Massilia sp. METH4: one gene and its partner. The protein of the gene in region 1 binds, or shares a complex with, the protein of each later gene. Links are inferred from orthologs where the notes say so. Each region holds a gene or a part of one and is shown in the gene's direction. Other genes may lie near its edges.

What was found. The genes of interacting proteins can lie anywhere in the genome.
Region 2: the proteins of uvrA (region 1) and mfd are in contact, whole or in part, in a crystal structure (PDB 4DFC), measured with the Escherichia coli proteins. The link is inferred for Massilia sp. METH4 from one-to-one orthologs.

The regions. Positions count from the first base shown.
Region 1 is NZ_CP146614.1:1,491,548-1,495,043, forward strand. The notes cover bases 30-3,459. They hold uvrA (excinuclease ABC subunit UvrA), read left to right. Parts: upstream 30-406; coding sequence 407-3,259; downstream 3,260-3,459. Outside these bases: ssb (single-stranded DNA-binding protein), read right to left, coding at 1-19. UniProt on the Escherichia coli protein: The UvrABC repair system catalyzes the recognition and processing of DNA lesions. UvrA is an ATPase and a DNA-binding protein. A damage recognition complex composed of 2 UvrA and 2 UvrB subunits scans DNA for abnormalities.
Region 2 is NZ_CP146614.1:5,090,839-5,094,934, reverse strand. The notes cover bases 29-4,058. They hold mfd (transcription-repair coupling factor), read left to right. Parts: upstream 29-414; coding sequence 415-3,858; downstream 3,859-4,058. Other genes in these bases: serB (phosphoserine phosphatase SerB), read left to right, coding at 3,905-4,058; V6Z91_RS22350 (protein phosphatase 2C domain-containing protein), read left to right, coding at 29-310. Outside these bases: more of V6Z91_RS22350, read left to right, coding at 1-28; more of serB, read left to right, coding at 4,059-4,096. UniProt on the Escherichia coli protein: Couples transcription and DNA repair by recognizing RNA polymerase (RNAP) stalled at DNA lesions. Mediates ATP-dependent release of RNAP and its truncated transcript from the DNA, and recruitment of nucleotide excision repair machinery to the damaged site.

The DNA.
Region 1 (3,496 bases):
CTTTATTGACAGATGCCATGTAGTACTCCTGCGTGAATATTTACCAAACGATCATTATAAGACAGGGCCTGTGGACAACATACCACGGGACAGATGAATTTTTTGCTGCAAGGCTGGGAGCTTTTCCGCGTGCGTCGCGCAGCGGAATGTGAATACTGGTATTATATACAGTATTTGCCAGCCATGGCTTGCCAGCGTGTGATTCGCATCAATTCGGCCCGGATTGGCCCGAGTCGGGCCCAATTCAGCCATCAGGACTTGAAACAGGGCTTGAAATCGAATCGAACGCCTGCATAGTGGACTGGTTGGTCTCCGGACGCCGCGCTGCATTGTCAAGTCTTCAAGCGGATGATCGTTCCAGGTGGGCCGTCCTGTCGTTTCTCGCATATTCAAGGCACATACATACATGGAAGAAATCCGCATTCGCGGCGCGCGCACCCATAACCTGAAGAACATCAACCTCGATCTGCCCCGCAACAAACTGATCGTGATCACCGGCCTGTCCGGTTCCGGCAAGTCGTCGCTGGCGTTCGACACGCTGTATGCGGAAGGCCAGCGCCGCTACGTCGAGTCGCTGTCGGCCTATGCGCGCCAGTTCCTGCAACTGATGGAAAAGCCGGACGTGGACATGATCGAAGGCCTGTCGCCGGCGATCTCGATCGAGCAGAAGGCCACGTCGCACAACCCGCGCTCCACCGTGGGCACCGTGACGGAGATCCACGACTACCTGCGCCTCCTGTACGCTCGCGTGGGCACGCCGTATTGCATCAATCACCCGGACCACGCGCTGTCGGCGCAGTCGGTGTCGCAGATGGTCGATGCCGTGCTGGCGATGCCGGAAGGGACGAAGCTGATGATCATGGCGCCCGTGGTGGCCAACCGCAAGGGCGAGCATGCCGACCTGTTCGAGCAGATGCAGGCCCAGGGCTTCGTGCGCTTCCGCATCCAGAGCGGCACGAACGATGCGAAGATCTATGAAGTGGACGACCTGCCGAAGCTGAAGAAGACGGAAAAGCACACGATCGACGTGGTGATCGACCGCGTGAAGGTGAACCCGGACATCAAGCAGCGCCTGGCCGAGAGCTTCGAGACCGCGCTGCGCATCGCCGACGGCCGCGCCATCGCCTATGACATGGATGCCGGCACCGAGCACGTGTACTCGAACAAGTTCGCCTGCACCAGCTGCGGCTATTCGCTGCAGGAACTGGAACCGCGCCTGTTCTCGTTCAATAACCCGATGGGTGCCTGCCCCGAGTGCGATGGCCTGGGCCATATCGAGTTCTTCGATCCGAAGCGGATCGTGGCCTTCCCGAACCTGTCGCTCGCTTCCGGCGCAGTGAAGGGCTGGGATCGCCGCAACCAGTTCTACTTCTCCATGCTGCAAAGCCTGGCGGACCATTACGGCTTCGACCTGGACACGCCGTTCGAGAAACTGCCGGTCAGCGCGCAGAACGCCGTGCTGCACGGCTCCGGCAAGAACGTGATTCCGTTCGCCTACGTGAACGAGCGCGGCCGTACCGTGATCAAGGAGCACACGTTCGAAGGCGTGGTGAACAACCTGGCACGCCGCTACCGCGAAACGGATTCGATGGCCGTCAAGGAAGAGCTGGCCAAGTTCATCAACGAGAAGAAGTGCCCGGCCTGCGAAGGCGCGCGCCTGCGCGTGGAAGCACGCCACGTGAAGGTGGGCACCGGCACGCAGGAAAGGGCGATCTACCAGATCGCCGAGAAGCCGCTGCGCGACACGCTGTCGTTCTTCGAGCAGCTGCAGCTTGCCGGCGCCAAGCGCGATATCGCCGACCGCATCGTCAAGGAAATCGTCTCGCGCCTCTCGTTCCTGAACAACGTGGGTCTCGACTACCTGTCGCTGGACCGTTCGGCCGACACGCTGTCCGGCGGCGAAGCCCAGCGTATCCGCCTGGCCTCGCAGATCGGTTCCGGCCTGACGGGCGTGATGTACGTGCTCGACGAACCGTCGATCGGCCTGCACCAGCGCGACAACGACCGGCTGATCGACACCCTGAAACACCTGCGCGACATCGGCAACAGCGTGCTGGTGGTGGAGCACGACGAGGATGCGATCCGCACCGCCGACTACATCGTGGACATGGGCCAAGGCGCCGGCGTGCATGGCGGCGACGTGATCGCGGCCGGCCCGCTGAAGGATATCCTGAAGAACAAGCAGTCGCTGACGGCGCAATACCTGAACGGCTCGCTGAAGATCGAGGTGCCGAAGAAGCGCACGGCGGCCGATCCGAAGAAACAGCTCGTCATCACGGGCGCGCGCGGCAACAACCTGAAGAACCAGACGCTGTCGGTGCCGGTCGGCTTGCTCACCTGCGTGACGGGCGTTTCCGGCTCCGGCAAGTCGACCCTGGTGAACGACACGCTGTACCCGGCGCTGTCGCGCCACCTGTACGGCTCGCAGACGGAACCGGCGGAGCACGATTCGATCAGCGGCCTGGAACACTTCGACAAGGTGATCTCCGTCGACCAGGCGCCGATCGGCCGCACGCCGCGCTCGAACCCGGCCACGTACACGGGCGTGTTCACGCCGATCCGCGACCTGTTCGCGACGGTGCCGACGGCGAAGGAACGGGGCTACAGCGCCGGCCGCTTCTCGTTCAACGTGAAGGGCGGCCGCTGCGAGGCCTGCCAGGGCGACGGCGTGCTGAAGGTGGAGATGCACTTCCTGCCGGACGTGTACGTGCCTTGCGACGTGTGCCACGGCAAGCGCTACAACCGGGAAACGCTCGAAGTGCACTACAAGGGCAAGAGCATCACCGAAGTGCTGGAGATGACGGTGGAAGACGCGCACGAGTTCTTCAAGCCCGTGCCGACGATCGCCCGCAAGTTGCAAACGCTGCTCGACGTGGGCCTGGGCTATATCAAGCTGGGGCAGAGCGCCACCACGCTCTCGGGCGGCGAGGCGCAGCGCGTGAAGCTGTCGCTGGAACTGTCCAAGCGCGATACCGGCCGCACGCTGTACATCCTCGACGAGCCGACGACGGGCCTGCACTTCCACGACATCGACCTGCTGCTGAAGGTGATCCACCGCCTGCGCGACCAGGGCAACACGCTCGTGATCATCGAGCACAACCTGGACGTGATCAAGACGGCCGACTGGATTGTCGACCTGGGCCCCGAGGGCGGCGCCGGCGGCGGCCGCATCATCGCCACCGGCACGCCGGAGGAAGTGGCGAAGAACCCGGAAAGCGTGACGGGCAAGTACCTGGTGCCGCTGCTGAAGAAGAAGTAAGCGGCCCCACGGTCCACCAAGCCGGCTCTCCGAGCCGGCTTTTTTATTGCCTGAAAAATGGGGTACGTCCCCATTTTTCAGGCAACATCCATGAGCTGGCACCGAAACATGCCGTCTCAATAAAAGGTGAAATCTTCGTTGCACCTCGGGATGCCCTGCACGGCATCGGCCACGACATACCACACCAGCCCGGCGACGGGCAGCACCAGCAACCACAGAGCGGCCATCACAGCCTCC
Region 2 (4,096 bases), 3.6 Mb from region 1 along the record:
GCTGTACCAGCAGGCCGTCGACCTCGGCGCACCGCCGCCGCTGCCGCCGCGCAACCTGCTGCTGCAGGCGCTCGGGCCGTCGCCGGCGTTGCAGCCGGACGTCGCCACCTGGCTCCCGGCGGCCGGCGACGTCTACTTGCTGTGCAGCGACGGCCTGCATGGCGAATCGGCGCCCGAAGCCATCGGCGCCGTGCTTGCCCAGGCAAGGCCGGACAACCTGGACACCTGTTGCGCGGAACTGGTGGCCATGGCCAAGCGCGACGGCAGCCGGGACAACATCACGGCGGTGCTGCTGCACTATCGCGGCTGACGCAATCCCCGCCCTACCCGGGCGACGCGCCCCTGGCGCATCGACTATAATGTCGCCTTGCCGCGAACGCGGTCTCCGTTACAGTCCGTCAGCCTTCCTGCCGCATGCCTTTCGACTTTACACGAGCACTCCCCAAACCCGGCAACCGCTTCGCGCTTCCCGCGCTGTACGGTTCGGCCGATTCCTATGCGCTGGCACAGGCAGCGCTGCAACTGAAGAGTGAAGGCCGCATGCTGGCCATCTTCGTGGCCCAGGCCAGCGACGGCCAGCGCCTGCTCGACGAGATCCCGTGGTTCGCGCCAGGCCTGCGCTGCCACCTGCTGCCCGACTGGGAAACACTGCCGTACGACGCGTTCTCGCCACACCAGGACCTGGTGTCCGAGCGCCTGGCGACCCTGCACGAGATCCGCAGCGGCCAGTGCGACGTGGTACTGGTGCCGGCTACCACCGCGCTGGTGCGCATGGCGCCGCCATCGTTCCTGGCCGCCTACACGTTCTTCTTCAAGAAAGGCGAGTCGCTCGACGAGGCGGCCCTCAAGGCGCAATTGACGCTGGCCGGCTACACGCACGTGACGCAGGTGATGTCGCCCGGCGAATACTCGGTACGCGGCGGCCTGATCGACCTGTTCCCGATGGGCTCCGCCCTGCCCTACCGGCTCGACCTGTTCGGCGACACCATCGAGACGATCCGCACCTTCGACGCCGACACGCAGCGCTCACTGTACCCGGTGAACGAGGTGCGCCTGCTGCCGGGGCGCGAATTCCCGATGGACGAGGCGGCGCGCACCACGTTCCGCAACCGCTGGCGCGAGACGTTCGAGGGCGATCCCTCGCGCTCGGTGGTCTACAAGGACATCAAGAGCGGCATCGCCTCGGCCGGCATCGAATACTACCTGCCGCTGTTCTTCGACGAGACGGCCACGCTGTTCGACTACCTGCCCGGTGGTGCGGCGCTGGCGCTGGTGGGCGACATCGACGGGGCGATCCGCCGCTTCTGGGGCGACACCGAGAGCCGCTACAAGTTCCTGAAGGCCGACCGCGAGCGCCCGATCCTGCCTCCTGAAGCCATCTTCCTGCGCGACGAAACCTTTTTCACGCTGGCCAAGGCCCACGCGCGCCTCACGATCGGCAAGAGCGTCGACGGCGAACCGTCCGAGCTTTCCGCGCCTATACCGAACGTGGCCGTGAACCGGCACCTGGACGATCCGCTGACGAACCTGCGCGCGTATGCGCTGCGGCCCGACCTGCGCGTGATGATCTGCGCGGATTCGGCCGGCCGCCGCGAGACGCTACAGCAGTACTTCGCCGAGTTCGACCTGCATCCGGCACTGGTGGACGGCTACGCGGGCTTCCTCGCCGCGCACGACCGCCTCGTGCTCGGCGTGGCGCCGCTGCAGGCCGGCTTCGAGCTGCGCGCCGGCGACGACACGCTGGTCTTCATCACGGAAACCGAGCTGTATGCCGGCACCGGCCGCCGCGTGGGCAAGAAGAAGCAGGAAGCCGTCACCCAGGTCGAGTCGATGGTGCGCGACCTGTCGGAGCTGAAGATCGGCGACCCGGTGGTGCACATCAACCACGGCATCGGCCGCTACATGGGCCTGGTGTCCATGGATCTGGGCGAAGGCGAAACGGAATTCCTGCACCTGGAATACGCGAAGGACACGAAGCTCTATGTGCCCGTGTCGCAGCTGCATGTGATTTCGCGCTATTCCGGCGGCGCGCCGGAGGATGCGCCGCTGCACGCGCTGGGTTCCGGCCAGTGGGACAAGGCCAAGCGCAAGGCGGCCGAGCAGGTCCGCGATACCGCGGCCGAGCTCTTGAACCTGTACGCGCGCCGTGCCGCGCGCCAGGGCCATGCGTTCGAATATTCGTCGCACGACTACGAGCGCTTCGCCGAGAGCTTCGGCTTCGACGAAACGCCGGACCAGGCGGCCGCGATCCTGAACGTGATCCGCGACATGACCTCGGGCAAGCCGATGGACCGGCTGGTGTGCGGCGACGTGGGCTTCGGCAAGACCGAGGTGGCGCTGCGCGCCGCCTTCATCGCCGTGATGGGCGGCAAGCAGGTTGCCATCCTGGCCCCCACCACGCTGCTGGCCGAACAGCACGCGCAAACCTTCGCCGACCGCTTCGCCGACTGGCCCGTGAAGATCGCGGAAATGTCGCGCTTCCGCACCGGCAAGGAAATCGCCAACGCGATCAAGGGCATGGCCGACGGCACGCTCGATATCGTCATCGGCACGCACAAGCTGCTGTCGGACGACGTGAAGTTCTCCCGCCTGGGCCTTGTCATCATCGACGAGGAACACCGCTTCGGCGTGCGCCAGAAGGAGGCGCTGAAATCCCTGCGCGCCGAGGTCGACGTGCTGACGCTGACGGCCACGCCGATCCCCCGCACCCTGGGCATGGCGCTGGAAGGCTTGCGCGATTTTTCCGTGATCGCCACCGCGCCGCAGAAGCGCCTGGCCATCAAGACATTCGTGCGCAGCGAGGGGGAATCGATCATCCGCGAGGCCGTGCTGCGCGAGCTGAAGCGCGGCGGCCAGGTGTACTTTCTGCACAACGAGGTGGAGACGATCCAGAACCGCCTCGCCCAACTGACCGAACTGCTGCCCGAGGCGCGCATCGCCGTGGCCCACGGCCAGATGCACGAGCGCGACCTGGAGAAGGTGATGCGCGACTTCGTGGCGCAGCGCTACAACATCCTGCTGTGCACCACGATCATCGAAACGGGCATCGACGTGCCCACCGCGAACACGATCATCATGCACCGGGCCGACAAGTTCGGCCTGGCCCAGCTGCACCAGCTGCGCGGCCGCGTGGGCCGGTCGCACCACCAGGCCTATGCCTACCTGCTGGTGAGCGACGTGCAGTCGCTGTCGAAGCAGGCGCAGCGCCGCCTCGACGCGATCCAGCAGATGGAGGAACTGGGCAGCGGCTTCTACCTCGCCATGCACGACCTGGAAATCCGCGGTGCCGGCGAGGTGCTGGGCGAAAGCCAGTCCGGCGAGATGCTCGAGGTGGGCTTCCAGCTGTACACCGACATGCTGAACGAGGCCGTGCGCGCGCTGAAGGCCGGCAAGGAGCCGGACCTGGCGGCGCCGCTGTCGACGACCACCGAGATCAACCTGCACGTGCCCGCGCTGCTGCCGGCCGATTTCTGCGGCGATGTGCACGAGCGCCTGTCGCTCTACAAGCGCCTGGCGAACTGCGAATCGCAGGAAGCGATCGACGGCCTGCAGGAGGAATTGATCGACCGCTTCGGCAAATTGCCGGAGCCGGCCAAGGCCCTCATCGAAACGCACCGGCTGCGGATCGCCGCGAAGACCGTGGGCATTGTTAAAATCGATGCCCATGGAGAAGCAGCGAACCTGCAATTCATGCCGCAGCCGCCCATCGACCCGATGCGCATCATCACCCTGATCCAGAAGCACCGCCACATCAAGCTGAACGGGCAGGACAAACTGAAGATCACCGCGAGCATGCCCGACCTGGCGGCGCGTGTCGCACAGATCAAGACCGCGATCAAACAACTGACTTCTCCGTGAAGCCAGCTTCGAACTTAGCCCAATGACTCAAGTACAAGACGTAACGATGAACCTCGTCCTGCAAGGCCTGGACGATTGCAAGCCGCGCCTGGAGCGCATCGCCGCGCTGACCGCACCGCAGCGCATCGTGTCCATTTCCGCCAACGCGCTGCGCTGCGAAGGCATCGCCTTCTCGCCGGCGCTGCGCCAGACCATCGAAGTGGCCGCCCACGCGGCAGAGCTGGACGCCACCTACATG